DNA from 4 places in the Klebsiella variicola genome. Region 1 is predicted to be linked to each of the others. Evidence: predicted binding sites of a transcription regulator. Region 1 holds the regulator's gene; each other region holds the start of a gene.
What was found. Region 1 encodes PhoB, which activates phosphate uptake and scavenging genes when phosphate is short. Its sites were predicted from a motif close to CTGTCATAAAACTGNCNNAT; they were not measured.
Positions count from the first base shown of each region.

Region 2: the regulator PhoB is predicted to act here: its motif matches at 6,213-6,232, upstream of serA (phosphoglycerate dehydrogenase).
Region 3: the regulator PhoB is predicted to act here: its motif matches at 2,852-2,871, upstream of kdgR (DNA-binding transcriptional regulator KdgR).
Region 4: the regulator PhoB is predicted to act here: its motif matches at 2,755-2,774, upstream of pstS (phosphate ABC transporter substrate-binding protein PstS).

Region 1 is NZ_CP010523.2:4,317,986-4,325,573, reverse strand. Features, by position in the region: gene rdgC (recombination-associated protein RdgC) at 1-181, opposite strand, end outside; gene mak (fructokinase) at 273-1,187, shown strand; gene sbcC (exonuclease subunit SbcC) at 1,394-4,531, opposite strand; gene sbcD (exonuclease subunit SbcD) at 4,528-5,733, opposite strand; gene phoB (phosphate response regulator transcription factor PhoB) at 5,916-6,605, shown strand; gene phoR (phosphate regulon sensor histidine kinase PhoR) at 6,627-7,588, shown strand, end outside.
Region 2 is NZ_CP010523.2:802,288-809,875, reverse strand. Features, by position in the region: gene ubiI (FAD-dependent 2-octaprenylphenol hydroxylase) at 1-191, opposite strand, end outside; gene ubiH (2-octaprenyl-6-methoxyphenyl hydroxylase) at 202-1,380, opposite strand; gene pepP (Xaa-Pro aminopeptidase) at 1,377-2,693, opposite strand; gene SP68_RS03835 (YecA/YgfB family protein) at 2,717-3,295, opposite strand; gene zapA (cell division protein ZapA) at 3,462-3,791, shown strand; RNA gene ssrS (6S RNA) at 3,832-4,015, shown strand; gene SP68_RS03820 (5-formyltetrahydrofolate cyclo-ligase) at 4,115-4,711, shown strand; gene serA (phosphoglycerate dehydrogenase) at 4,795-6,027, opposite strand; gene rpiA (ribose-5-phosphate isomerase RpiA) at 6,297-6,956, opposite strand; gene argP (DNA-binding transcriptional regulator ArgP) at 7,124-7,588, shown strand, end outside.
Region 3 is NZ_CP010523.2:1,982,646-1,990,233, reverse strand. Features, by position in the region: gene cspE (transcription antiterminator/RNA stability regulator CspE) at 45-254, opposite strand; partial or broken gene SP68_RS26330 (DUF2627 domain-containing protein) at 340-411, opposite strand; gene SP68_RS28220 (hypothetical protein) at 509-718, opposite strand; gene SP68_RS09330 (YebO family protein) at 1,003-1,293, opposite strand; gene mgrB (PhoP/PhoQ regulatory lipoprotein MgrB) at 1,368-1,511, opposite strand; gene SP68_RS09320 (YobH family protein) at 1,671-1,910, shown strand; gene kdgR (DNA-binding transcriptional regulator KdgR) at 1,969-2,760, opposite strand; gene SP68_RS09310 (MFS transporter) at 2,938-4,308, shown strand; gene htpX (protease HtpX) at 4,378-5,262, opposite strand; gene prc (carboxy terminal-processing peptidase) at 5,498-7,546, opposite strand; gene proQ (RNA chaperone ProQ) at 7,566-7,588, opposite strand, start outside.
Region 4 is NZ_CP010523.2:5,498,611-5,506,198, forward strand. Features, by position in the region: gene glmU (bifunctional UDP-N-acetylglucosamine diphosphorylase/glucosamine-1-phosphate N-acetyltransferase GlmU) at 1-510, shown strand, start outside; gene glmS (glutamine--fructose-6-phosphate transaminase (isomerizing)) at 694-2,523, shown strand; gene pstS (phosphate ABC transporter substrate-binding protein PstS) at 2,861-3,901, shown strand; gene pstC (phosphate ABC transporter permease PstC) at 4,030-4,989, shown strand; gene pstA (phosphate ABC transporter permease PstA) at 4,989-5,879, shown strand; gene pstB (phosphate ABC transporter ATP-binding protein PstB) at 5,927-6,700, shown strand; gene phoU (phosphate signaling complex protein PhoU) at 6,751-7,476, shown strand.

The sequences.
Region 1 (7,588 bases):
TTGCCGTATGCGTCAGCGCGTCGCTGTGCGATCCCATCGGCGACACCCAACCGGTTTTCGCCATATCCTGGCTGCCACACGGGGTAAATGTCAGCTCGGCCAGCTGTTTTTCCATCTCCTCGGCGCGCAATTCGATATCGCGGCTGAGACGGTAAACCATTAAATTTTTGAACCACAGCATGATAATTTCCACGGCTTTGTCGTTAAATCAGGCGGGCATGATAGCGAATTGTCGCTATGCTTGCATTGTTAATCGGGGTGAGGAGCTGAGCGTGCGTATTGGTATTGATTTAGGTGGAACAAAAACCGAAGTGATAGCCCTGAGCGACCAGGGAGAGCAGCTGTTTCGCCACCGGTTACCCACGCCGCGTGAGGACTACCGGCAAACCATCGAGACTATCGCCACCCTGGTAGCGATGGCCGAGCAGGCGACCGGGCAGCAGGGTACCGTGGGGATGGGCATTCCTGGCACAATTTCGCCCTATACCGGGGTGGTGAAAAACGCCAACTCGACCTGGCTCAACGGCCAGCCCTTTGATAAGGATCTCAGCCTGCGCCTTGAGCGTGAAGTCCGGCTGGCCAACGACGCCAACTGTCTGGCGGTGTCGGAGGCGGTGGACGGCGCGGCGGCGGGGGCGCAAACGGTGTTTGCGGTGATTATCGGCACCGGCTGCGGCGCCGGGGTGTCGCTCAACGGGCGGGCGCATATCGGCGGCAACGGTAACGCCGGCGAGTGGGGGCATAACCCGCTGCCGTGGATGAACGACGATGAGCTGCGCTATCGCGCCGAAGTGCCCTGCTACTGCGGTAAACAGGGATGTATCGAAACCTTTATCTCCGGCACCGGCTTTGCCACCGACTACCAGCGGCTGAGCGGCAAGGGGTTAACTGGCAGCGAGATTATGCGTCTGGTGGGCGAAGGTGACGAAAAGGCCGAACTGGCGCTGAGCCGCTATGAACAGCGGCTGGCGAAATCGCTGGCCCACGTGGTGAATATCCTCGACCCGGACGTTATCGTGCTGGGCGGCGGGATGAGCAACGTCGAGCGTCTGTATCAAACGGTACCGGACCTGGTGAAGCAGTGGGTCTTCGGCGGCGAGTGTGAAACGCCGATCCGCAAAGCGTTGCACGGTGACTCCAGCGGAGTACGCGGCGCGGCCTGGCTATGGCCGCTCCAGGGGACCTGAACCGCTCCCCTCACCCCGGCCCTCTCCCCGCAGGGAGAGGGAGAAAAGCGGTACGGTGCGGGTGGTTGAGGCAGTGGCCGGGAACCCCTCACCCTGCAGGGAGAGGGGGAATCGCAATAGCGTGCGAAATTACAGACCGGCGCCGGACGGTTCCCTCTCCCTCCGGGAGAGGGTTAGGGTGAGGGGACATCGCCATAATTCAGACCTCACTCCACCGCAAACACTCTGTCCAGCCGACTGTAGCCCAGGCCATTTATCTTCTTCACTTTGATCTGCACCGGAATACGTTCCTTCATTGCCTCCACGTGGCTGATCACCCCGATAATTTTGCCGCTGGCGTTAAGGGCATCCAGGGCGTCCAGCGCCGTATCCAGCGTTTCGCTGTCGAGGGTGCCAAAGCCTTCATCGAGAAACAGGGAGTCAATCCGTGTCTTATGGCTCACCAGGTCTGACAGCGCCAGGGCCAGCGCCAGGCTGACGAGGAAACTTTCGCCGCCGGAGAGAGTGCGGGTGTCGCGCACGGCGTCGGCCTGCCAGGTATCGACCACCTCCAGCTCCAGCGCCTCGCTGGCCTTGCGTTGCAGCAGATAGCGGCCGTGCAGGCGGTTGAGCTGCTGGTTTGCCAGCCAGACCAGATTATCCAGCGTCAGCCCCTGGGCGAATTTGCGGAACCGGTCGCCGGTGCTGGAGCCGATCAGCGAATTCAGATAGCCCCAGTCGTCCGCCAGCTGCGCCGCCTCTGCAATCTGCTGCCCCAGCGCCTGCTGCTGCTGGCGGCTTTCATTATCCTGCCTGAGCTGCTGGCGGATCTCACCCTGACGGGTCGTGTTGTCCCGCAGCCGCTGGGCCAGGGCGTGCAGCTGCGTTTGCAGGGTGGGGCCGTCCGCGTCTGATCCTTGCGGCCGCAGCGCCAGATGCGCCTGTTGCTGCTGAGTCGCCTGCTCGCAGAGCACCGTCGCTTGCTGAAGCTGCTGCTCAAGCGACTGTTTTAACTGCGTCAGCCGCTGGGCGGTCTCGTCATCCAGCAGCGCGGCGAGGAACGCCTCCCGATCGTTGAAGCGGCTGGCGGCCAGGGCAGTCGTGAATTGCGTCTGTGACTGATGTACGCGCGCCGTTTCTTCGGTCTCCAGTTGCTGCTGGGCGACAAGCTGGCTGTGCAGCGACAGGCATTCCTCGTGGATTTCGCGCCAGTTGTCCGGGATCACCGGCTCAGCCTCCGCGTCATCCTCATCGCCGGGCGGCAGCGTATCGAGCAGCGGTTTCAGGGCGGCGATCTGCTCCTGGAGCACGCCATGCCGCGTCTGTTGCGCCTGCCACCGGGCAAATTCGCTTTCGCGAGCGTGCAGCCAGGCGGCTTCTGCGCCTTCTTCCGGCAGGCTGAGCGACAGCGTCTGCAGGGCGTTCTCCAGCCCCTGGCGCGTGGTCTCCAGCTGCTGGTGAGCCTGGCGCTCCAGCGCTTGCTGGTCGTTGAGCTGGCTCTGTAACATCAGACGCTGGCTGAGCTGATAGAGCTGCTGCTCGTAGCGCTCCTGCTCCTGCATCCAGTTGTTTATCTCTTGCGCAATATCCCGCGTGACCTGCAGAGCGGCGCAGGTTTCCTGCCACGCTTTAGTGAGCGCTTGCTCTTCCTCTGTGAGCCGCCGGGCCGCTTCGGTCTCACGCTGGAGCTGCTGCGTCAGGGCGTTGACCTGCCCGAGGACCAGCAGACCTTCTTCTTTCAGCGCGGCGACCTCTTTTTCCAGCGCGTCGCGGCGGCGCTGATTATCCGTGACCGTTAGGGAGGCGTATTGCTCAATCGCCGGATGTTCACAGGATCCGCACAGCGGGCAGGGCTTCCCCGCCTCAAGCCGGGCGCGGTAACCTTCCAGATCTTTAATCGTTTCTTCCCGCTGGCAGAGCGCCTTCAGGTCGAGATAGTGCTGGTTTTTGTCTTTATATTGCTCCCGACGTTGCGTCAGGGTGGCATTGAGTTTTGCCTGCTCCGTTTGCGCCTGCTGGATGTTCTCGGCGCTCTGCCGCAGGCGTTTGTGCAACTGCTGATGCTGTTCATGCAGGGAGAGCAGCCGCTGGCGCAGCGGCCGCGATTGCGTTTGCTGCGCCATCGCCGCCGCGACTTCCTCTGCGGACAATGACAGGGAGCTGGCCGGCAGAGCGCTGAGTTTCTGGCGCAGCGCGGCCAGGCGGGTGGTCTGAGCCGTTAACTGCTGTTTATCGCGCGCCAGTTGCGAGAATTGCGCCCGCCAGCCGGCAATCTCCTGGCCCCATAAGCGGAATCGGTCATGGGCCGCCAGCCACTGCGCCAGGTCCGTCAGTTCAGCCTGACGCTGCTGCTGAGCGTGCAGGGCGCTGCGGCGGATGCGCGCGCGCTGCGCGGTGCAGGCAAGTAAGCGAGCATTTACTTCGTTGATCCGTTGCCGGGTTTGCGCCAGACCTGCCACCTGTTCCTGCTGACGCTCCCACAGGGGGCGCAGCTGGGCGGCCGGCTGCGCCAGCTCAAGCTTCGCCAGCGCCGGGGCGGCGTCGGTCAGCGCCTGGCGGGCCTGCTGTTGCCGGCTAACCGCCTGCTGGTGCTGCTGCGCCAGCTCGTCGCAGCGCGTCAGCCACTGAAGCTGCTGTTGCTGGTTTTGCTGCTGCGTTAGCAGGGTTTTTTCTTCGTCAGTGAGTACCTGCAAACTTTCCTGCAGCGCCTGCTGCTGCGCTTCCGTCAGCAGAACGATGCCCGCCGCCTGGGCTTCGAACTTCTCCAGCGCGTGGCGAGCGGCTTTGTGCTGTTCGTAGACCATGGCCGAAATCTGGCCGTAGATTTCCGTGCCGGTCAGCTCCTCCAGCAGCTCCGCGCGATCGCTCGGCTTCGCGTTCAGGAAGGCGGCAAATTGTCCCTGGGAAAGCAGCATCGAGCGGGTGAAACGGCCATAGTCGAGCCCGGTGAGCGTCGCGGTTTGCTCCAGTTTGTCCGAGACCTTATCGGCGAGGATTTTGCCGTCGGCGCAGCGTGCCAGCTCGACGCGGGGCGCCTGCAGATTGCCATCCGGTTGGTTGCGTGCCCGGTTCTGGCTCCAGAAAGCGCGGTAGGCGGTGCCTTTGACTTCAAACTCGACTTCCGCCAGACATTCGGCGGTATCGCGGGTCATCAGGTCATTTTGCGACTGGGAAACTTTATTCAGGCGCGGCGTCTCGTGATAAAGCGCCAGGCAAATGGCATCGAGCAGGGTGGTTTTGCCGGCGCCGGTGGCGCCGGTAATGGCGAACAGGCCGTTGCTGACGAACGGCTCGGCGGTAAAGTCTATCTTCCATTCACCCTTCAGGGAGTTGAGGTTTTTCAGACGCAGACTGAGGATTTTCATGCGTTTTCGTCCTCCGCGGTGAGCGTATGCAGCGTATGGGTGAACAGCTCGTGCAGCCGGGCGCGCTTGTCATCGTCAATCTCGGTCAGCGCCAGCCGGCGCTCGAACACCTCTTCCACCTTCAGTTCGCTAAGGGTCTCCCGCTGGGCGTTGAGCAATATTTTCTCGCGCTGCTCGCGGCTGCGTCGTACCAGCAACACTTCCACCGGCAGATCCTCCGTCAGCGCCTGAATATGACGCTGAATATCGTGCAGGTAGTCCTCGGTGGTAATTTCGATATCCAGCCACACCGGCGGGTCCTGCTCGACGCCGCGCCACTGCTCCAGCTGGGCGGTGATGGCGGCCAGATCGCCTTTGATCACTGCCAGCGGCTGGGTCACGGGCACCTCCAGGGTTTCCACGGCGCTGAGGCGCCCGTCGTTAAAACTCACCAGGTGCACCGATTTGGCTTTGCCGGTTTCATCGAAGCTCAGCGGCAGCGGCGAGCCGCTGTAGCGGATGTGCTCGCAGCCACCGACCACCTGCGCCCGATGAATATGGCCCAGCGCAATGTAGTCGGCAGGCGGGAAGTGTTGCGCCGGAAAGGCATCCAGCGTGCCGATGTAAATGTCGCGGACGGCATCGCTTTTGCTGGCGCCGACGGTGGTCAGGTGGCCGCTGGCAATGATGGGCAGCGGCCGATCGCCGCGCAGCGCGCAGGCCTGCTGATACTGCTCCTGATAATAGTCGCTGATGGCCTGCAGTAGCTGTTGCTGTTTTTCCCGACCGGAGTGGCCGGCCTGACTGGTAACCAGCTCGCGGGGGCGTAAAAACGGCACCGGGCAAAAGATGGCGCCAGGGGTGCCGTCGCGCAACGGCAGCTCAATGGGCGCGTAGCCGGCGTTCGCCACCACGGTGGTGTGCAAAAAGGCGAGAATATCGCGGGACTCATTGAGCATCGCCACTGAATCGTGATTGCCCGCCAGCACCACCAGGCGACAGCCGGTCTGCTGCAACTGGACGACAAAACGGTTATACAGCTCGCGGGCATAGCTCGGCGGCGAGCCGGTATCAAAAATATCGCCAGCCACGATAATGGCGTCGACTTCATGCTCCTGCGCGCGGGCCAGCAGCCAGGTAAGAAAAGCGTCGTGTTCTGCCGCGCGGCTTTTGCTGTAAAAATTCTGGCCCAAATGCCAGTCGGAGGTGTGAAGGAGGCGCATAAATCTTCCCTAGCGAAAAAAGCATGGGCGGCAGTATATCATTTGTCGGCGCGGGGTAAGTCCGCGTCATGCTTCAAATTACCCGATCATCAGACCGTCATTTTTTTCATAAATCTGTCACAAAAGTGACGCATAATGACGCCGCACTTCTATACTGATGGCTAAAAAACACAGGGTAAATAATGGCGAGAAGAATTCTGGTCGTTGAAGATGAAGCTCCAATCCGCGAAATGGTCTGCTTTGTTCTGGAGCAAAATGGCTTTCAGCCCGTTGAGGCGGAAGATTATGACAGCGCGGTGAATCAACTCAATGAACCCTGGCCTGATTTGATTCTCCTTGACTGGATGCTGCCGGGTGGTTCGGGGCTGCAGTTTATTAAGTTGCTCAAGCGCGAGGCGATGACGCGGGATATCCCGGTTGTGATGCTGACCGCGCGTGGAGAAGAAGAGGATCGTGTTCGCGGCCTGGAGACCGGCGCGGACGACTACATTACCAAGCCTTTCTCACCGAAAGAACTGGTGGCGCGGATTAAAGCGGTGATGCGCCGTATTTCGCCGATGGCGGTGGAAGAGGTGATCGAAATGCAGGGTCTGAGCCTCGACCCTTCGTCGCATCGGGTGATGACCGGCGACAGTCCGCTGGACATGGGGCCGACGGAATTTAAATTATTGCACTTCTTTATGACCCATCCTGAGCGAGTGTACAGCCGCGAGCAGCTGCTGAACCACGTCTGGGGAACCAACGTCTATGTGGAAGACCGCACGGTGGACGTCCATATTCGCCGCCTGCGCAAAGCGCTGGAACACAGTGGCCATGATCGCATGGTGCAAACGGTTCGCGGCACGGGGTATCGTTTCTCCGCCCGTTTCTGAATTTTGACAGGAGTGTGACCCGTGCTGGAACGGCTGTCATGGAAAAGGCTGGCGCTGGAGCTCTTTTTAGCGTGTATTCCGGCCCTGATTCTGGGGGCGTTTGTGGGTCATCTGCCGTGGTTTTTACTGGCGGCAGTGACCGGTTTGCTGATCTGGCATTTCTGGAATTTGATGCGCCTGTCGTGGTGGTTGTGGGTGGATCGGAGCATGACTCCTCCGCCTGGACGCGGCAGCTGGGAGCCGCTGCTGTATGGTCTGCATCAGATGCAGATGCGTAATAAAAAGCGTCGACGCGAGCTGGGAAGCCTGATTAAACGCTTTCGCAGCGGGGCGGAATCGCTGCCGGATGCGGTTGTACTGACCACGGAAGAGGGGGCCATTTTCTGGTGTAATGGCCTGGCGCAGCAGATTTTAAACCTGCGCTGGCCGGACGACAGTGGCCAAAATATTCTCAACCTCCTGCGTTATCCCGAGTTCGCCAACTATCTGAAACAGCGTGATTTTTCTAAGCCACTCAACCTGGTGCTGAATAACGCTCGCCATCTGGAAATTCGCGTGATGCCTTACACCGATAAGCAGTGGCTGATGGTGGCGCGCGACGTGACGCAGATGCATCAGCTGGAAGGGGCGCGGCGGAACTTTTTCGCCAACGTCAGCCATGAACTGCGCACCCCGCTGACGGTGCTGCAGGGCTATCTGGAGATGATGCAGGAGCAGGTACTGGAGGGGGCGACGCGGGAAAAAGCCCTGCACACCATGCGAGAGCAAACTCAGCGTATGGAAGGGCTGGTGAAGCAGTTGCTGACGCTGTCGCGCATTGAAGCCGCGCCGGCGCTGGCGATGAATGACCGCATCGACGTGCCGATGATGCTGCGGGTGGTGGAGCGCGAGGCGCAAACTCTCAGCCAGGAGAAACAGACGCTGATCTTCACCGTTGACGAGCAGCTCAAGGTGCTGGGTAATGAGGAGCAACTGCGCAGCGC
Region 2 (7,588 bases), 2.0 Mb from region 1:
AGCTTAGTCAGCAACTTTTCGCTGGCGGCATTGATCGCCGAAACGCGCAGCGCCGGCGGCGCATCGGCGGCCAGAGGCTGCGGCGCTGCTTTCTCCAGCACCGCGACGCGCAGGCCGCTGCCCTGTAAACCGCAGGCTACCGCCAGTCCCACCATTCCACCGCCAACAATGGCAACATCAACACTTTGCACGTTTTACTCCTTAACGGGGAACCCAACCGAGGGTACGCTGCGCCAGCGCATCGCGCGCCGGGGTAAATAAGTCCATGGCCATCAGACCGACGTTGCGCCCCGCCACCAGCGGCGCCCAACGGTTGGCAAACAGATGCACCAGCCCATCGGTGACACCGATAGTGGCGGCTTTATCACCTGCCCGCCGTGCCTGGTAGCGGCACAGCAGGGAATAATCGCCCACATCGTCGCGGGCCACATGCGCATCGGCAAGCATCTCCGCCAGGCTCATCACGTCGCGCAGGCCGAGGTTAAAGCCCTGCCCGGCGATCGGATGCAGCGTCTGCGCCGCATTACCGACCAGCGCCAGGCGATGCGACACCGCACGGGTGGCGGTGGTTAAGGCTAACGGATAGACGCTGCGCTTACCGGCATGGGGAATACGCCCCAGCCGCCAGCCGAATGCCTGCTGTAACGCCTGACAAAAACGTTCGTCAGACCAGCTCTGTACCTCGTCGCGCCGCGACTGCGGATGGCACCACACCAGCGAACAGCGCCCTTGCGACATCGGCAGCATCGCCAGCGGGCCATGCTCGGTAAAGCGCTCGAAGGCGCGGCCTTCGTGCGGCAACGCAGTGCTAACGTTAGCAATGATCGCTATCTGCTCATACGGCTGCTGCTGCCAGCTGATGCCGCAGTGAGCGCCCAGCGACGAACGGGAACCGTCCGCCGCCACCAGCAGCTTACCGTTGATGATTTCGCCGCCCTCAAGCGTAAGGCTGACGCTCTCCTCGCGGCGGCTGACCGCTTCCACTTTCGCCGGACAGTGCAGGGTGACGCCCGGCGCCTCGCGCAGCAGACTAAACAGCCGCTGGCCGACATCGTGGAGTTCAACCACCTGCCCCAGCGCCGACAAGCCGTAATCGGCCGCCGCCAGGTTCACAAAACCAGCGTGACCACGGTCGCTGACATGGACCCGCTGGATGGGCGTCGCTCGTTTAGCCAGGGTCTGCCAGATACCAATGCGCGCCAGCTGCTGGCAGGTACCGGCCGCCAGGGCAATTGCCCGATCGTCAAAACCGGGATGGCGTGACGAATGCGGATCCTGCGCCTCAATCAGATGGACCGGCAGGGCGCCGCCGGTCAAACGGGAGATGGCCAGCGCGAGCGTCGCCCCGGTCATCCCGCCGCCGACGATCAGCACGCTCATGACTGGCGCGCCGCCGCCATCAGCGCCTCGATCTCATCCGCCTTCTTCACCACGCTGGCGGTGAGATTTTCGTTGCCGTCTTCGGTAATGACGATGTCATCTTCAATACGAATGCCGATGCCGCGATATTGGGCCGGCACGTCGGCATCGGTGGCGATATACAGTCCCGGCTCGACGGTCAGCACCATTCCCGGTTCCAGTACCCGCGAACGGTCGGTGTCGTAATTACCGACATCGTGCACATCCAGACCCAACCAGTGGCTCAGGCCATGCATAAAGTACGGGCGGTGGGCGTTGTTGGCGATGAGCTCGTCAATCTCGCCTTTCAGGATCCCCAGCCGCACCAGGCCGGTAATCATAATGCGCACCACTTCCTGATTAACTTCATAAATGGAGGTGCCCGGACGATACAGTTCCAGCGCAGTTTCCAGCGATTCCAGCACGATGTCGTAGATTTCACGCTGCGGCTTGCTGAATTTACCGTTAACCGGGAAGGTGCGGGTGATATCGCCCGCATAGCCGCGGTATTCGCAGCCGGCGTCAATCAGCACTAAATCGCCATCGCGCAGCTCGGATTCGTTTTCGGTGTAGTGCAGAATGCAGCCGTTTTCGCCGCCGCCAACGATGGTGTTATAGGACGGGAAACGCGCGCCGTGGCGGTTGAATTCATGGAGAATTTCGCCTTCCAGCTGATACTCGAACATGCCAGGGCGACATTTTTCCATCGCCCGGGTATGGGCAAGGGCGGAAATTTCGCCGGCGCGGCGCATCACTGCCAGCTCTTCCGCAGATTTAAACAGGCGCATCTCATGCACGATGGGCCGCCAGTCGATGACCGAGTTCGGCGCCTGCAGATTCTGGCGCGAGCCTTTGCGCAGTTTTTCGAGGGCGTTAAACACAATCTCATCGGCATAGGCATATTCACCCTGGGCGAAGTAGATAGCATCCAGGCCGTTGAGCAGCTGATACAGCTGCTGGTTGATTTCGCTAAACGCCAGCGCACGATCCACACCGAGCTTCGCCGGCGCGGCATCCTGGCCCAGACGGCGACCGAACCAGATCTCAGCGGTCAGATCGCGAACCCGGTTAAACAGCACGCTATGGTTGTGCGTTTCATCGCTTTTGATCAACACCAGCAGCGCTTCCGGTTCGTTGAAGCCGGTGAAGTACCAAAAATCGCTGTTCTGCCGGTAGGGATATTCCGAATCTGCGCTACGCACCGCTTCCGGTGCGGCGAAAATCAGCGCCGCGCTGCCTGGCTGCATCTGCGCCAGCAGCGCCTGGCGACGCGAGAGAAATTCCTGCTGAGTCATGACGCCCCCTGAACGAATTTTAGTTAGTGTAATGTCGGTTTGCGGACTTCCGGTGCGGTTGGCTGCTGACGAGAAAAAGTGTCGTGGCACAGCAGTGCGGCAACGCGGACATACTCGATAATCTCCTCCAGAGACATCTCCAGCTCTTCCTGATCTTCGTCTTCATCGTAGCCCAGCTGGGCAATATTACGCAGATCGTCAATCGCTTCCCCGGTCTCGTCTTTCACTTTATCCAGCTTCGGTTGGCTGACGCCAAGGCCGAGCAGGAAATGGTTGACCCAACCGGCGAGAGCGTCGGCGCGGTCGAAGACGCTTACCGCATCGCCTTCCGGTAGATACAGTTGAAAGAGGAAACCGTCGTCATCCAGTGAATCGCTGATGGCGGAATGCATGTTACGCAGCGCCTGGGCCAGTTCATGACCAAAGGCGAGCCCTTCGTTGGTCAGGTCGTGCACCAGCGGCAGCCAGCTGCTGTCCGTGTTGCCGCCGCACAGCAATCCGCTGATCAAACCGTGCATTTCGGCTGGGGTGAGGCCGACCCCTTGTTGGTTCAGTAACTGGTCTACATCGTTGTAACCAGGCATTTCGTTCTGTATAGACATGCGCATTCGTCATCGTTGGGAGGAATATTCATGATATGCTACCACTTTGGACCCTGGTGAACCAGAAAAGGGCTTGTATCCCTGCACCAGGGTAGCTATAGTGTCGCCCCTTCGCAGACCCAGGCTCGGATGTGAAGGCAGCGCAGTCAATCAGCAGGAAGGTGGCATGTCTGCACAACCCGTAGATCTCCAAATTTTCGGCCGTTCACTGCGAGTGAATTGCCCGCCTGAACAAAGGGATGCCCTGAATCAGGCAGCTGAAGACCTTAATCAGCGGTTGCAAGATTTAAAAGAACGCACTAGAGTCACAAATACTGAGCAGCTGGTCTTCATCGCCGCGTTGAACATCAGCTATGAGTTGACTCAGGAAAAAGCGAAGACCCGCGACTACGCTTCGAGCATGGAGCAGCGCATTCGGATGCTTCAGCAGACCATTGAACAGGCATTGCTTGAGCAAGGTCGCATAAGCGAAAGACCAGGGTCAAAGTTTGAATAACACTTTGCAGTTAACTGTGTTAGAGTAATTCCAGAACAAAATTTCTCTGAGATGTTTGCAAGCGGGCCAGTCCCCTGAGCCGATATTTCATACCACAAGAATGTGGCGCTCCACGGTTGGTGAGCATGCTCGGTTCGTCCGAGAAGCCTTAAAACTGTGACGACACATTCACCTTGAACCAAGGGTTCAAGGGTTACAGCCTGCGGCGGCATCTCGGAGATTCCCTTCTTTAGTTCGCATTATCCCAACGCTCTAGTTTTCGGCTGCTGCCGCCCTGTATTACACTTCCTCGTACTGTTTCGCTTGCTCGTAATGAGACCTGTATGACCCTACAGCCTGATATCCCGCTCTCCAGACAGCATATTCGCCAGCAGATCCGCGAGCGTCGCCGCGCGCTCAGCCCGGAGCAACAGCGCCTGTTTGCCCAACAGGCCGCCGAGCGGATGATGGCCTGGCCGCCGGTCGTACTCGCTCATACCGTGGCGCTGTTCCTCTCCTTTGACGGCGAGCTGGACACCCAGCCGCTAATTGACCAGCTCTGGCGCGCCGGCAAACGGGTGTATCTCCCGGTGCTGCATCCGTTTAGCCCCGGAAACCTGTTGTTTTTACACTACCATCCACAGAGCCAACTGATAGTGAATCGCCTGAAAATCCGCGAACCGAAGCTCGATGTGCGGGACGTGCTGCCGCTCGCTGAACTCGATGTGCTGGTGACCCCGCTAGTGGCCTTCGATGTCAGTGGCCAACGGCTGGGAATGGGCGGCGGTTTTTACGACCGGACGCTGCAAAACTGGCAGCAGTATCGCCTGCAGCCGGTAGGCTACGCGCACGACTGCCAGCAGGTGGATAGCCTGCCAAGCGAAGAGTGGGATATCCCGTTACCAGCGGTGATCACCCCGGGAAAAACCTGGAGTTGGTAGGTACGCGAGGACGAGAATTTCAGCCTGGAAAGTATTAACAAAAAAACGGGCAGGTACGCGACCTGCCCGAGAGGCAAAAATGATTAAAACAGCAGACGGGCGCGGATAGTCCCCGGGATCGCTTTCATTGCCTGCAGCGCCTGCTGGGCAACATCTTCTTCCGCTTCAATATCAATAACCACGTAGCCCATCTGCGGCGACGTTTGCAGATACTGCGCGGCAATGTTGATGCTCTGCGCGGCGAAGATCTGGTTGATGGCGGTCAGGACGCCCGGCCGGTTCTCATGGATATGCAGCAGACGGCGGCCGCCATGCAGCGGCAGAGAAACTTCCGGGAAGTTAACTGCCGACAGGGTTGACCCGTTGTCAGAGTACTTCGCCAGCTTGCCAGCCACTTCCAGACCGATGTTCTCCTGCGCTTCCTGGGTCGAACCGCCGATATGCGGAGTCAGGATCACGTTATCAAACTCGCACAGCGGCGAAGTGAAGGGGTCGCTGTTGGTGGCGGGTTCTGTCGGGAAGACGTCGATAGCCGCCCCGGCCAGATGCTTACTCGCCAGCGCATCGCATAGCGCCGGAATATCCACCACGGTACCGCGGGAGGCGTTGATCAGCAGCGCGCCCGGCTTCATCAGCGCCAGCTCTTCCGCACCCATCATGTTTTTGGTGGAGGCGTTTTCCGGCACGTGCAGGCTGACCACATCGCTCATGTTCAGCAGGTCGGAGAGATGCTGAACCTGGGTGGCGTTGCCGAGCGGCAGTTTATTTTCAATATCATAGAAGAAGACATGCATCCCCAGCGATTCCGCCAGAATGCCGAGCTGGGTACCGATATGGCCGTAACCGATAATCCCCAGTTTCTTGCCGCGCGCTTCAAAGCTGCCGACCGCCAGCTTATTCCATACACCGCGATGCGCCTTGGCGTTGGCTTCCGGCACGCCGCGCAGCAGCAGCAGCAGCTCACCGATGACCAGCTCGGCCACCGAACGGGTATTCGAGAATGGCGCGTTAAACACCGGAATACCGCGCTTCGCGGCGGCGTTCAGATCGACCTGGTTGGTACCGATGCAGAAGCAACCCACGGCAACCAGTTTTTCCGCCGCAGCGAAAATCTCTTCAGTCAGATGGGTACGGGAACGCAGGCCGATGAAATGGGCATCACGGATCGACGCTTTCAGCTGTTCGGAGTCCAGCGCGCCTTTATGAAATTCAATGTTGGTGTAACCTGCTGCGCGAAGGCTATCGATTGCCTTTTGATGCACACCTTCAACCAGCAGAAATTTAATCTTGTCTTTTTCCAGTGATACCTTAGCCATTTCCCCGTCCTGTTTTGTCTTAACTGATGTCGTGCTGAACGAAAGTTCGTCTCAGCAACATATCAAAAAAAACTATCGCGGCAATATGAACGTTTGCGTCGCCGTCCTGAAGAAATGTCATCCAGAGGGAAATGACAGGACAAAACACCAGAAAGAAGATTAATGGTAGCGTGTTAATCAGAATGGTTGCATAAATGTGACAGAAGTCACCAAATTGCACCAGGTGAAAAAATATTTGCGAGGGAGCCGACTGGCTCCCTGCGGACAGACTATTTTACGATGGTTTTCACGCCATCGGCCGTACCGATCAGTGCCACGTCGGCCCCGCGGTTGGCGAACAGCCCTACGGTCACGACGCCAGGGATGCCGTTGATGGCATTCTCCAGCGCGACAGCATCAAGAATTTCCAGGCCATGCACGTCCAGGATGACGTTGCCGTTATCGGTCACCACGCCCTGACGGTACTCCGGACGACCGCCCAGCTTGACCAGTTGACGCGCGACGGCGCTGCGCGCCATCGGAATGACTTCAACCGGCAGCGGGAATGCGCCGAGAATATCAACCTGCTTGGAGGCATCGGCGATGCAGATAAATTTATCGGCGACCGAAGCGATAATCTTCTCACGGGTCAGCGCCGCGCCGCCGCCTTTGATCATTTGCATATGGCCGTTGATCTCATCCGCGCCATCAACATAGATCCCCAGGCGATCGACACTGTTGAGATCGAAGACGGGGATCCCGAGGCTTTTGAGCTTTTCGGTAGAGGCATCGGAGCTGGAGACCGCGCCTTCAATCTGCCCCTTCATCGTGCCCAGCGCGTCAATAAAATGGGCCGCCGTCGAGCCGGTGCCTACGCCGACAATGGTCCCTGGCTGTACGTATTGCAGCGCCGCCCAACCTACTGCTTTTTTCAGTTCATCCTGCGTCATAATTATGGTCCGAGATGTGAATGCCTGTGGCGCATTATAGAACATCGACAGTGGAAATGTCCCTGCGATGCAGATCACACAACTGAGCAGACCAATTTCGTCTGTATCAAATAAAAATTTATGTCATAGTGCGAGATAACGATTAGTTATGGGGGCACGCCAGAATAATGAAACGACCGGACTACAGGACACTACAAGCGCTGGATGCGGTGATTAGGGAACGAGGATTTGAGCGCGCCGCGCAGAAGCTATGTATTACCCAGTCCGCCGTCTCACAGCGTATTAAGCAGCTGGAAAATATGTTCGGTCAACCGCTGCTGGTGCGCACCGTGCCGCCACGCCCCACCGAGCAGGGGCAAAAGCTGCTGGCCCTGTTACGCCAGGTTGAACTGCTGGAAGAAGAGTGGCTGGGCGACGAGCAGACCGGCTCCACGCCGCTGCTGTTGTCGCTGGCGGTGAACGCCGACAGTCTGGCCACCTGGCTGCTGCCGGCGCTGGCCAATGTTCTGTCAGACTCCCCTATTCGTCTTAACCTGCAGGTGGAAGATGAAACCCGCACCCAGGAGCGCTTGCGCCGTGGGGAAGTGGTGGGCGCAGTGAGTATCCAGCCGCAGGCGCTGCCAAGCTGTCTG
Region 3 (7,588 bases), 2.3 Mb from region 1:
GCCCCGCGCAGGCGAGGCTTTTATACAAGAAGAGTGGTCTTGTATCAGATAGCAGTTACGTTAACTGCAGCCGGACCTTTCTGGCCGTCCTGAATTTCGAACTCAACGTTCTGGCCTTCAGCCAGAGTTTTGAAGCCGTTACCCTGGATAGCGGAGAAGTGTACGAACACGTCTTTGCTGCCATCAGCCGGAGTAATGAAACCAAAACCTTTAGACTCGTTGAACCACTTAACTTGACCTTTAATCTTTGCCATTTGCAAAATTCCTTAGACTGTTTTCTTCGCCTGCTGGCGTTTACATAGATAAAACTGACACATAACTGCATGAGGCACTAATTTAAGGTTCGGCAGAGAAGCGGTATTCAACGACAACGTGTTTACTCAGGACTTCTTTACTGAAAATGCCACACATAAACAGAACTGTACCTCGTTTAACCCGAAACGTGTTATCACATACTACGTAAATAATGGCAAGCCATTTTTAAACGTGTCACGATCGTTCGCACAAATTATAAGGTAATCATTTGATCGCCTGCACATTTATGCGTCTTTGCCGCTCCTGGCAAGGCGTTATAGCATTCGCTAATATCACCTGGTTGCTGCCTCATTACTGCAACTTTTTTACCATAGCTCAACAACTTCGCTTCGTCCAGGTATGTACGTATACGAACCGCCATGCTGACGGCGCTTCGCTGAAGGCGATGAATATTGATGCGCATAATTACTCATAACAGCAGACGAAAAATCGCTAAAGCCGTACCAGTGTAGTGATAATAAAACCTGTTAGTCGTCACGCTAAAAATAGAGCTAATTCTGCACCTTAATAATGAAAAAATGATGACAGTGTCACATTCCAGGGCAATAAACGCGGCGGGAATGACTTTATTTACAGCGTGTAAAAAAGGGAATAATGCGCGGGGAAAGGAATAATGGAATAAGAATAAGCTATTACTGCCAGCTATCATGCAGGTGCGCATCTTATGATGCACACCTGTGGAGGTACTTAGCGCTCTGCCACCAGGCGGATAAACTCATCCTCTCCTTTCGCCTTGCCTGCGACGGTCGGCTCGGCCACGTCCTCTTTTTCCGGCGCATTAGCTTCGCAAAGGCGACGTAACAGCGCATTCTGCCGCTTTTGCTGATCCAGCAGCGCTTGCAGCAGTTCTATCTGCTCGTTCGCCCGCGAACTGGCGCGGTTGACGAAGAACCATAACAACAGACCGACAAGCAGCAACGCGACGGATACAGCCAGCGAAGCCAGATTTAAGATCCCAGGATTTAGTAACTCACTCATTTCACCACCTCAAAGAGAAGGCGTTCATTCTACCACCCACACCGCAGAAGGAAATCAGTCGTCAGAAAAATGTCTTACCACGGGATGAATTTATTGATAGTGCAAATGCCGCTGAAAAACTGAACATCCTGGTCGCACATTACGTTAAGCATCTGAGTCCACAGCAACAGGCAGCCTGCTATGATGACTATCAGTAAAACCCACCGTAATTTTTTCACTCCACTCTCCGCATTAGTACTTTATCTCACCAGGATAACACGGCCTTCTTAAACCGCGGCTAACTGTAATACGAACGGCAAGTTTAGGAATCATCGACTTGTTTCAAAACGTGTTCGTGTCAAAATCACGGCAAGGATCATACAAATAATGAGGCATCAATGCGATTAATCATTCGTACTATTGTCGTCGTGGCTATCTTATGGATTGGCGTATTATTAAGCGGCTATGGCGTATTATTCCACAGTGAAGAAAACGTCGGTGGTCTGGGTCTTAAGTGTCAATATCTCACCGCCCGCGGGGTCAGTACCGCACTTTATGTGCATTCCAACAGCGGTGTGATCGGCGTCAGTAACTGTCCCATTCTGCGCAAAAGCGCAACCGTGGTTGATAACGGTTAAAATCACTCCGGCGAGCGCGACAATAGCACCGCGCTCGCCGGATGTTTCAGCTACCGCGTCAGAACGGGTAGTCGTTGTATCCCATTTGCTCAGAAATCTTGCGCGCCGCCTGATGCAGCATCGCCACATACTCATGCAAACGTTCTTCTGAGAAACGTAGCGTCGGGAAAGAGATGCTCAGTCCGGCGATAACCACGCCGAAACGATCGAACACCGGTACCCCGATGCAGCGTAGCCCCTCTTCCTGCTCTTCGTTATCTTCGCCATATCCCTGCTCGCGTACGCCATCCAGCACCTTCAGCAGCGCTTCCGTGCTGGTGATGGTCCGCTCGGTGCTGCGTTTATACTCCACGCCCTCGAGGATCTGCTCCACTTCGCTGCGATCGCGCCACGCCAGCAGTACCTTACCAATCGCGGTACTGTACAGCGGATTGCGACGGCCGATACGCGAGTACATCCGCAGATTGTACATCGAGTCAATCTTGTGGATGTAGACGATGCTGTCTTCATCCAGCGCCCCGAGGTGAATAGTCTCTTTCGTCAGCCGGGAGAGTTCGCGCATCTGAATATCGGCGCTGCGTACCAGGTCGACGTTCTGCAGCGCACGAGCGCCCAGCTCGAACAGCTTGAGCGTGAGGGAGTATTTCTCTGACTCGCCTTCCTGCGCCACATAGCCCAGTGATTTCATGGTCTGTAAAAAGCGATAAACGGTGCTTTTCGACATCATGACGCGCTGGGACAGTTCGGTAATGCCAATTTCACGCTCTTCACCCAGCGCCTGTAAGATGCCAAAAACCTTCAATACCGAAGAGACAGAATCTGGCTGTTTATCCAAATCTGCACCTGCCATTTATCACCTCGCCGTAACTGTTTTATAAAATTTAGAACCGGTTTTTATTATAAATTCGCCGCCTCTGCGCCGCAATCATTCTTCTGCCACTTCGTTACAAATCTGCGACATACTGCGGAATAATCAATGCTAAACTCATCATTCAAAAAACCGTTTCATTTAAGACTTATATTCACCATGGATAAAAATTCTTCCGATGGCGTGCCGCTGCCGCAACGCTATGGCGCCATTCTGACCATCGTGCTGGGGCTGACCATGGCCGTGCTCGACGGGGCTATCGCCAACGTCGCGCTCCCGACCATCGCCAGCGATCTTAACGCCTCGCCGGCGGCGTCAATCTGGATCGTTAACGCCTACCAAATCGCCATTGTCATCGCCCTGCTACCGCTCTCTTTCCTCGGCGATATGGTCGGCTATCGCCGCATCTATAAGATAGGCCTGGTGGTGTTTATCTTTACCTCGCTGGCCTGCGCCCTGTCGCGCAGTCTCGACATGCTGACCTTCGCCCGCGTCGCCCAGGGGCTGGGCGGCGCCGCGCTGATGAGCGTGAACACCGCGTTGATCCGCCTGATTTATCCGCAGCGCTTTCTCGGCCGCGGCATGGGCATCAACTCCTTTGTCGTCGCCGTCTCTTCGGCGGCAGGCCCGACGATCGCCGCGGCGATCCTCTCCCTTGCCTCATGGCAATGGCTGTTTTTAATTAACGTTCCCCTCGGGATCGTCGCTTTTGTTCTGGCCATGCGCTTTCTGCCACCCAACAGCGCGCGCAGCAAAATCATCCGCTTCGATCTGCCGAGCGCCATCATGAACGCCCTCACCTTCGGGCTGCTGATCACTGCGCTCAGCGGGTTCGCCCAGGGACAGTCTGTTCAGCTGGTGCTGGCGGAAGTGGCCGCCATGCTGGTGGTGGGCTTTTTCTTCGTTCGCCGCCAGCTCAGCATGCCCGTCCCCCTGCTGCCGGTCGACCTGCTGCGCATCCCGCTCTTCTCACTCTCTATCTGCACCTCCATCTGCTCCTTCTGTGCGCAGATGCTGGCGATGGTCTCCCTGCCCTTCTTCCTGCAGACGATGATGGGGCGCAGCGAAGTGGAGACCGGCCTGCTACTGACGCCCTGGCCGCTGGCGACCATGGTGATGGCGCCGCTGGCCGGTTATTTGATTGAGAAATGCCATGCGGGGCTGCTGGGGGCCATTGGGCTGCTGGTTATGGCCTGCGGCCTGTTCGGCCTGGCGCTGCTGCCCGAGTCGCCTTCCGATCTGGATATTATCTGGCGTATGGCGCTGTGCGGCGCCGGTTTCGGGCTGTTTCAGTCGCCGAATAACCACACTATTGTCGCCTCGGCTCCGAGCCATCGCAGCGGTGGCGCCAGCGGGATGCTGGGTACCGCTCGCCTGCTCGGTCAGAGCACTGGCGCGGCGCTGGTCGCCCTGCTGTTCAACCTGCTCGGCAACAGCGGCACCCATACCGCCCTGCTGCTGGCCGGCATTCTGGCGACCGTTGCCGCACTGATTAGCGGTCTGCGCGTCACCCAGCCGCGCGCGGCCTGATAAACGGCGGCAAAAAAAATCCGCAGCTTTCGGGCTGCGGATTTTTATTTTTAGCGTCGAACCGACGGATTACTTCAGATACTCACCGCTACGCAGGGCTTCAATACGTTTATCCAGCGGCGGGTGAGTCATAAACAGCTCGCTCATGGATTTCGCTTTACCATTGATGCAGAACGCCATCATGCTGCTGGCTTCCTGTGGCTCATAGCTGGTTTTCAGACGCTGCAGGGCAGCAATCATCTTCTCGCGGCCCACCAGTCGCGCCGAGCCGGCGTCAGCGTGGAACTCGCGATGACGAGAGAACCACATGGTAATAATGCTGGCCAGAATACCGAACACCAGTTCCAGCACCGTGGCGACAGCGAAGTAGATCAGCGGGTTACCATTGCTGCTCTCCCCTTCATCTTCCCGGTTGCCGCCGAGGAAACCGGCCGCAATCTGGGCAATCACGCGCGAGATAAAGATAACGAAGGTGTTCACCACCCCCTGAATCAGCGTCATGGTCACCATATCGCCATTAGCGATATGGCTGATTTCATGGGCAATGACCGCTTCCGCTTCATCACGGCTCATGTTTTGTAGCAGCCCGGTGCTGACGGCGACCAGCGAGGCGTCGCGACGCGCGCCGGTAGCAAAAGCGTTGATATCAGGCGCGTGATAGATAGCCACCTGCGGCATGGCAATGCCCGCCTGCTGCGCCTGTTGGGCGACGGTGTGCATCAGCCAGCGTTCCGTTTCGTTGCGCGGCTGCTCGATCACTTCCCCACCCACAGACTTCAGGGCCATCCATTTCGACATCATCAGCGAAACGATAGAACCACCGAAGCCGAACAGCAGGGCCATAATCAACAGACCGGTCATGCTGCTGGATTGGATCCCCGTGAGGCTTAACACCAGCCCGAACACGACCATTACTGCCAGGTTCGTCAGCAGGAAAAGCGCGATTCGCATCATAATTTTCTTTTTACCTCAATTTAACAAAACGCACTATGCGATTACCCACATCGTATGGGTCAGGCTGCAATTTTCAACCATCAACCCCCGCTAAGTCACGATAAAAACACAACTTTACATTTTGTAGCATCTTGCTGACAGCGGCCGGGCAGGTTGACATTTTGTTAGTTGAGCTGAAAGGTGATGACAAAAGCACAAAATAAAACGGGCACCCTCTGAGGTGCCCGTTTGTTGTTTATTTACTGGCTGGCGGTTCCACCGCCGGGCGCGCTTTTTCAAGATGCGCCAGGTCTACCGCGATATGGACCGTTTCATCAAGATACGGATCCGGCTCCTGGTAATCCTTCGGCAGGTCATCCAGTTTTTTCAGCAGCGGTTTGCCTTCGCGTTTCAGGCGATCGTTAATCCGCGCCAGACGAATCGCATCATCCTCTTCGTTCTCTTTCTCACGCTGGGCGTAGTTCAGAGAGACGATGTTACGCTTGTCCTTCATCGCGTTATAACGGGCAATATCCTTCATGATGTACTGGAACTCTGGATCCTGCGCGATACGCTCATCATGGCGCTTGAGCAGTTCCGGTCCAAACGGGGTCAGATCCCCGGACTTCACGTAGGTGGCTGCGTTGATGCTATCCCACGGCAGCGCGTTGTCTTCATATTGCTCGCCGGTCTCACGATCTTCATTACCGGTTGGCATCATGATATCCGGCGTCACGCCTTTACGCTGCGTACTGCCGCCGTTAATACGGTAGAACTTCTGGATGGTGTACTGGACGGAACCTAACGCCGGCCAGTCCGGACGCAGCATCTGATCGTAGATACGATTCAACGAGCGATACTGCTGTACCGTCCCTTTACCGAAGGTCGGCTCGCCAACGATCAGCGCGCGGCCATAATCCTGCATCGCCGCGGCGAAGATTTCAGACGCCGAGGCGCTAAAGCGGTCAACCAGCACCACCAGCGGCCCTTTGTAATAGACCACGCCGTCGTTGTCGCTGTCTTCGCGGACCTTGCCATTGTTATCACGGACCTGCACTACCGGGCCGGACGGAATAAACAGACCCGAGAGCGATACCGCCTCGGTCAGCGCCCCGCCGCCGTTGCTGCGCAGATCAATGACGATGCTGCTGACGTTCTGTTTTTCCAGCTTCTGCAGTTGCACCTTCACATCATCGGTGAGACCAACGTAAAAGCCCGGAATATCCAGCACGCCGACTTTTTCTTTACCAACGGTTTTCACCGACATCTTCACCGCACGGTCTTCCAGACGGATCCGCTCGCGGGTCAGGGTCACGATACGCGTCTTGGCCCCTTTGCCAGCCGGCAGGATCTCAAGGCGCACTTTGCTGCCCTTCGGCCCTTTAATCAGCGCGACCACGTCATCCAGACGCCAGCCGATGACATCAACCATCGGCTTCCCGGTCTGGCCAACGCCAACGATGCGGTCGCCGACGCTGATCGCTTTGCTCTTCGCGGCCGGACCGCCCGCCACCAGCGAATTGATGACGGTGTAGTCATCATCCATTTGCAGGACAGCGCCGATCCCCTCAAGAGAGAGGCTCATCTCCGTGTTGAACTGCTCGGTATTACGTGGAGACAGGTAGTTGGTGTGCGGGTCGATTTCGCGAGCGAAGGCGGTCATCGCCAGCGAGAAGACATCTTCGCTGTTGGTTTGCGCCAGACGACGGATCGCGAACTTATAGCGACGCGTTAAGGTGTCGCGGATCTCTTTATCGTCTTTACCCGCCAGCTTCAGGCTTAACTGGTCAAACTTCACCTTGGCGTCCCACAGCGTGTTCAGCTCGGCCTCATCTTTTGGCCACGGTGCTTTGGAGCGATCAAGGTTAAAATTATTGTTGCCGGTAAAGTCCATCGGACGTTCCAGCACCTTCAGCGCATACTGATAGCGCTCAAAGCGACGCTGCTGCGCCAGGTTGTAGAGGTCGTAGAAGACGTCCAGTTTCCCGGTGCGCAGTTCGTCGCCGATTTGGTCTTTTTTGGCCGCGAACTTCGCCACATCGCTGGCCAGCAGCACATTGTGGCTGTAGTCCAGCAGGTTCAGATAACGGTCAAAAATCTTTGCCGAGAAGGCGTTGTCGAGATCAAACTGACGGTAGTGAGAACGGGTAAAGCGCGACGTCACGCGCTCGCTCACCGTCGCGTGCTGCGGCTCTTCTTTCAGCACGGGTATTTGATCTGCACGGGTTATTTCATCAACAGCGAAAGCATGGCCTGCTATTGCCAGCAGGCCCGCAAGCGCGGTGATTTTAAAAAATGTGTTCATGCCTGGCCCGGCCTCCGTTTCAGAACACCAGGTGTTCTGCGC
Region 4 (7,588 bases), 1.2 Mb from region 1:
GATCGTGTGAAAATCGGCGCTGGCTGCGTGATCAAAAACAGCACCATCGGCGATGACTGCGAAATTAGCCCCTACAGCGTGGTGGAAGATGCCCAGCTGCAGGCTGCCTGCACCATCGGCCCATTTGCCCGTCTGCGTCCGGGCGCCGAACTGCTGGAAGGCGCCCACGTTGGTAACTTCGTGGAAATGAAAAAAGCGCGTCTCGGGAAAGGCTCCAAGGCGGGTCATCTGACCTATCTGGGCGATGCGGAGATCGGTGATAACGTCAATATCGGCGCTGGCACCATCACCTGCAACTACGATGGCGCGAATAAACATAAAACGATTATTGGCGATGATGTCTTTGTCGGCTCGGATACCCAGCTGGTGGCGCCCGTCACGGTAGGTAATGGCGTCACTATCGCCGCCGGGACCACCGTCACGCGCAATATCGCCGATAACGAACTGGTGTTGAGCCGCGTACCGCAGGTCCACAAACAGGGCTGGCAGCGTCCGGTGAAGAAGAAATAATTTGGATTGTCGCCGGGGAAGCATATCCGGCGAACCAGGATGAGAGGGTCAATATAGACCCCCGTCCGCAGGCAGTACCATAACAATAACCCCACTCTCTACAAGGCTCGGGGCGCCCGGAAAACGGGCAAATACAGGTCAGCGACAACGCATGGCATATCGCCATTATCAGGAAATTTAACTATGTGTGGAATTGTTGGCGCAGTCGCGCAGCGTGATATTGCTGAAATCCTTCTCGAAGGTTTACGTCGTCTGGAATACCGTGGGTATGACTCTGCCGGTCTGGCGGTGGTCGACAGCGAAGGTCATATGACCCGCGTGCGTCGCCTGGGTAAAGTTCAGATGCTGGCTCAGGCGGTAGAAGAGCAGCCGTTACATGGTGGTACCGGGATCGCCCATACTCGCTGGGCGACGCACGGCGAACCGTCCGAGAGCAATGCGCATCCGCATGTTTCTGAACACATTGTGGTGGTCCATAACGGGATCATTGAGAACCATGAGCCGCTGCGTGCCCTGCTGCAGTCTCGCGGCTATGTCTTCGTCACCGAGACCGATACCGAAGTTATCGCCCATCTGGTGCACTGGGAGCTGGAACAAGGTGGTACCTTGCGTGAAGCCGTGCTGCGCGCTATTCCGCAGCTGCGCGGCGCCTACGGTACGGTGATCATGGATACCCGTGACCCGGGAACCCTGCTGGCGGCTCGCTCCGGTAGCCCGCTGGTGATTGGCCTGGGAATGGGCGAAAACTTTATCGCTTCCGACCAGTTGGCATTGCTGCCAGTGACCCGCCGCTTTATCTTCCTCGAAGAGGGCGATATTGCCGAAGTCACTCGCCGCTCGGTGGTGATTTTCGATAAATCTGGCGCGGAAGTGAAACGCCAGGAGATCGAATCCAATCTGCAGTATGACGCTGGCGATAAAGGTATCTACCGCCACTATATGCAGAAAGAGATTTTCGAGCAGCCGAACGCGATTAAAAACACCCTGACCGGGCGCATCAGCCATGGCGAAGTGGATCTCAGCGAGCTGGGGCCGAACGCCAATGAAATGCTGGCTCAGGTTGAACATATTCAGATTGTTGCCTGCGGGACTTCCTATAACTCCGGGATGGTCTCCCGTTACTGGTTCGAAGCATTAGCTGGCGTCCCGTGCGATGTAGAAATCGCCTCGGAATTCCGCTATCGCAAGTCCGCGGTGCGTCGCAATAGCCTGATGATCACCCTCTCTCAGTCGGGTGAAACCGCCGATACCCTGGCGGCGCTGCGTCTGTCGAAAGAGCTGGGCTATCTCGGCTCGCTGGCTATCTGCAATGTACCGGGCTCGTCACTGGTGCGTGAGTCCGATCTGGCGCTGATGACCAAAGCCGGAACGGAAATCGGCGTGGCCTCGACCAAAGCCTTTACCACTCAGCTAACCGTGCTGTTGATGCTGGTGGCGAAGCTGGCGCGACTGAAAGGTCAGGATGCGTCTATCGAGCATGATATCGTGCACGGCCTTCAGGCCCTGCCGAACCGTATCGAGCAGATGCTCTCCCAGGACAAGCGTATTGAGCAGCTGGCGGAGCGTTTCTCTGATAAGCACCATGCGCTGTTCCTTGGCCGCGGCGATCAGTACCCGATCGCCATGGAAGGGGCGCTGAAGCTGAAAGAGATCTCCTACATTCACGCGGAAGCCTATGCGGCGGGCGAGCTTAAGCACGGCCCGCTGGCGCTGATTGATGCGGAAATGCCGGTGATTGTGGTGGCGCCGAACAACGAGCTGCTGGAAAAACTGAAATCCAACATCGAAGAGGTTCGTGCCCGCGGCGGTGAGCTGTATGTCTTCGCCGACGGTGAAGCCGGCTTCAACGGTAGCGACAACATGCACATCATCGAGATGCCGCATGTCGAAGAGACGATCGCCCCTATCTTCTATACGGTACCGCTGCAGCTGTTGGCTTATCACGTCGCGCTGATCAAAGGCACTGACGTTGACCAGCCGCGTAACCTGGCGAAATCGGTAACGGTTGAGTAAAACCATCATTACTTGCAAAGGGCTGCCGGCGGCGGCCCTTTTTATTTTCACCTGCTGTTTATTACCGAACTTGCGCGAAATATTTTGGCTGGCGGTAGGTGACAAACGAACGTTTTGCGGTCCGATTTCGCTGTCATAAAAAGAAAATTATTCTGTCATTGCACGGTCATGATTACAGATAACTATCTGAGTTATATATTTATTATTTGCTGTAAAATCCCTTCTTTCGGCCTGTCATAAAACTGTCATAATTCGTACATTTTACTGTCACCTCTTTGACCTATTTTGCTCACCATAGCCTCGAAACAATGATTTACGAATCCCAGCAGGAGACATTATGAACGTTATGCGTACCACCGTCGCAACAGTTGTCGCCGCGACCTTATCGATGAGCGCTTTCTCTGCCTTCGCAGCAGCAAGCCTGACTGGCGCAGGCGCAACTTTCCCTGCGCCGGTGTATGCCAAATGGGCTGACACCTATCAGAAAGAAACCGGCAATAAAGTGAACTACCAGGGTATTGGTTCCTCTGGTGGCGTTAAGCAGATTATTGCCAACACCGTTGATTTCGGTGCTTCTGATGCTCCGCTGGCTGATGACAAACTGACCCAGGAAGGTCTGTTCCAGTTCCCGACCGTGATTGGCGGCGTGGTACTGGCGGTTAACCTGCCTGGCGTGAAATCCGGCGAACTGGTGCTGGATGGCAAAACCCTCGGTGATATCTACCTGGGTAAAATTAAAAAATGGGATGACGCAGCGATCGCTAAACTCAACCCGGGCCTGAAGCTGCCGTCGCAGAACATCGCCGTGGTCCGCCGCGCCGATGGTTCCGGTACCTCCTTCGTCTTCACCAGCTACCTGTCCAAAGTGAATGAAGAGTGGAAATCGAAAATCGGCGCCGGCTCTACCGTTAACTGGCCAACCGGCCTGGGCGGTAAAGGCAACGACGGTATCGCCGCCTTTGTTCAGCGTCTGCCGGGCTCGATTGGTTACGTTGAATACGCTTACGCCAAGCAAAACAACCTCGCGTATACCAAGCTGGTCTCTGCCGACGGCAAGCCGGTTAGCCCGACTGAAGACAACTTCGCTAACGCCGCAAAAGGCGTTGACTGGAGCAAGTCTTTCGCTCAGGACCTGACCAACCAGAAAGGCGAAAATGCATGGCCGATCACCTCAACCACCTTCATCCTGGTGCATAAGGCGACCAACAAGCCGGAACAGACCGCTGAAGTGCTGAAGTTCTTCGACTGGGCGTATAAAAACGGCGGGAAAGAAGCGAATGCGCTGGATTACGCGACGCTGCCGGAAAGCGTGGTAGAGCAGGTTCGCGCGGCATGGAAAACCAACGTCAAAGACAGCAGCGGTAAAGCGCTGTACTAACAGTAGATTTTTGACGAAGATGGCGGGGGCGTTCAGGCGCTGCCCGCCCTACGGTTCAGACTGTAGGCCCGGGAGCGAACGCCACCGGGCATTTATTCGAACAAGTTTTAATACGTAAAGAGTAATCTATGGCTGCAACCAAGCCTGCATTTACCCCTCCGGGGAAAAAGGGTGACATGATTTTCAGTGCGCTGGTAAAACTGGCTGCGCTGATTGTGCTATTGATGCTGGGCGGCATCATCGTTTCCCTGATCATCTCTTCCTGGCCGAGCATTCAAAAGTTTGGCTTTGCTTTTTTGTGGACCAAAGAGTGGGATGCGCCCAACGAAATCTTCGGCGCGCTGGTACCGATTTACGGAACCCTGGTGACCTCCTTTATCGCGCTGCTGATCGCCGTCCCAGTGAGCTTTGGCATCGCGCTGTTTCTGACCGAACTGTCCCCCGCCTGGCTCAAGCGTCCGCTGGGCATTGCGATTGAGCTGCTGGCGGCAATCCCGAGTATCGTGTACGGCATGTGGGGCCTGTTTATTTTCGCCCCGCTGTTTGCGACTTACTTCCAGGAGCCGGTCGGTAACGTCCTGTCGACCATCCCGTTCGTCGGCGCGCTGTTTGCCGGCCCGGCGTTTGGTATCGGTATTCTCGCCGCTGGCGTCATTCTGGCCATCATGATCATCCCTTATATCGCCGCGGTCATGCGTGATGTTTTCGAACAGACGCCGGTGATGATGAAAGAGTCGGCCTATGGCATCGGCTGCACCACCTGGGAGGTGATCTGGCGCATTGTCTTACCGTTCACCAAGAATGGGGTGATCGGCGGGGTGATGCTCGGTCTGGGCCGCGCGCTGGGTGAAACCATGGCGGTAACTTTTATTATCGGCAACACCTACCAGCTCGACAGCATCTCGTTGTATATGCCAGGGAATAGTATTACCTCCGCGCTGGCTAATGAGTTCGCCGAAGCGGAAACCGGCCTGCACGTGGCGGCGCTGATGGAGCTGGGCCTGATCCTGTTCGTTATCACCTTTATCGTTCTGGCCGCGTCTAAGTTCATGATTATGCGCCTCGCGAAGAATGAGGGGGCACGCTAATGGCGACCATTGAATTGCAAACCTCTACCGAGCTGGCGGAGTCCCGTCGCAAGATGCAGGCCAAACGTCGTATGAAGAACCGTATCGCTCTGGCGCTGTCGATGGCGACCATGGCGTTTGGTTTGTTCTGGCTTATCTGGATCCTGATGGCGACGATAACCCGCGGTTTCGATGGCATGAGTCTGGCGCTCTTCACCGAAATGACGCCGCCGCCGAATACGGCGGGCGGTGGCCTGGCTAACGCCCTCGCCGGCAGCGGCCTGCTGATCCTGTGGGCAACCGTCTTTGGTACGCCGCTGGGTATCCTTGCCGGAATTTATCTGGCGGAGTATGGCCGCAAATCGGTGCTGGCGGAAATCATCCGTTTTATCAACGATATTCTGCTTTCCGCGCCGTCTATCGTGGTCGGCCTGTTTGTCTACACCATCGTGGTGGCGCAGATGCAGCACTTCTCGGGCTGGGCGGGCGTTATCGCACTGGCGCTGCTGCAGGTGCCTATCGTTATTCGTACCACCGAAAACATGCTGAAGCTGGTGCCGGATAGCCTGCGTGAAGCGGCCTATGCGCTGGGGACGCCGAAGTGGAAGATGATCTCGGCGATCACCCTGAAAGCGTCCGTCTCAGGGATTATGACCGGGATCCTGCTGGCTATCGCCCGTATCGCCGGGGAAACGGCGCCGCTGCTGTTCACTGCGCTGTCCAACCAGTTCTGGAGCACCGACATGATGCAGCCGATTGCTAACCTGCCGGTGACCATTTTCAAATTTGCCATGAGTCCGTTTGCGGAGTGGCAGCAACTGGCATGGGCCGGGGTATTGATTATCACCCTGTGCGTCTTGCTGCTGAACATCCTGGCGCGCGTTATCTTCGCCAAGAAGAAACACGGTTAATTTTTTGCGGCGCAGCGACTGCTGCGCTGAATGAGGAAGAGATAGAGATGAGTATGGTGAATACAGCTCCGGGTAAGATTTCAGTTCGTAACCTGAACTTCTACTACGGCAAATTCCATGCCCTGAAGAACATCAACCTGGATATCACCAAAAACCAGGTGACGGCGTTTATCGGTCCGTCAGGCTGTGGTAAATCCACCCTGCTGCGCACGTTCAACAAAATGTTCGAACTGTATCCGGAGCAGCGTGCGGAAGGCGAGATCCTGCTGGATGGCGACAACATTCTGACCAACACCCAGGATATCGCCCTGCTGCGCGCTAAGGTTGGCATGGTGTTCCAGAAACCAACGCCGTTCCCGATGTCCATTTATGACAATATCGCCTTCGGCGTGCGCCTGTTTGAAAAGCTGTCCCGTGCCGATATGGACGAGCGCGTGCAGTGGGCGCTGACCAAAGCCGCATTATGGAACGAAACCAAAGATAAACTGCACCAGAGCGGGTATTCTCTCTCCGGGGGTCAGCAGCAGCGTCTGTGTATTGCCCGCGGTATCGCGATCCGTCCGGAAGTCCTGCTGCTTGATGAGCCGTGCTCCGCGCTGGACCCGATCTCCACCGGGCGTATCGAAGAGCTGATCACCGAGCTGAAACAGGACTACACCGTCGTTATCGTGACTCACAACATGCAGCAGGCTGCGCGTTGCTCCGACCATACGGCATTTATGTATCTTGGCGAGCTGATTGAATTCAGCAACACGGACGACTTGTTTACCAAGCCCGCGAAGAAACAAACTGAAGATTATATTACTGGCCGCTACGGTTGATTTGCCCTTGTGCTTTCAGGCTCTCACCAGTTGGGCAATCAGGAGACACCATGGACAACCTAAATCTTAACAAACATATTTCCGGCCAGTTCAACGCTGAACTGGAGTATATCCGCACCCAGGTGATGACCATGGGTGGGCTGGTGGAGCAACAGCTTTCTGATGCGATCACCGCCATGCATAACCAGGACAGCGATCTGGCGAAACGCGTCATCGACGGCGACAAGCAGGTCAACATGATGGAAGTGGCGATCGACGAGGCCTGCGTGCGCATCATCGCCAAGCGCCAGCCGACCGCCAGCGACCTGCGCCTGGTGATGGCGATCATCAAGACTATCGCTGAGCTGGAACGCATCGGCGACGTGGCGGATAAAATCTGCCGCACCGCGCTGGAGAAGTTTTCCCAGCAGCACCAGCCGCTGCTGGTGAGCCTCGAATCGCTGGGCCGTCACACGGTGCAGATGCTGCATGACGTACTGGATGCGTTTGCGCGTATGGATCTCGACGAAGCGGTACGTATCTATCGCGAAGATAAGAAAGTCGACCAGGAGTATGAAGGCATTGTGCGCCAGCTGATGACCTACATGATGGAAGACTCGCGCACTATCCCCAGCGTCCTGACCGCGCTGTTCTGCGCGCGCTCCATCGAGCGTATTGGCGACCGCTGCCAGAATATCTGCGAATATATTTTCTACTTCGTCAAAGGTCAGGATTTCCGTCACGTTGGCGGCGATGAGCTGGATAAACTGCTCGCCGGCAAAGATCCGAAAGAGTAATAATCATTCTGTCTAATTCTGGTAAATGGCTTTATCAGAATTAGATATGATTTACCCCGCGGCAGCGAGATTGCTGAGATTATCGTCACAATTAACAATCTGCCCGTTTGAG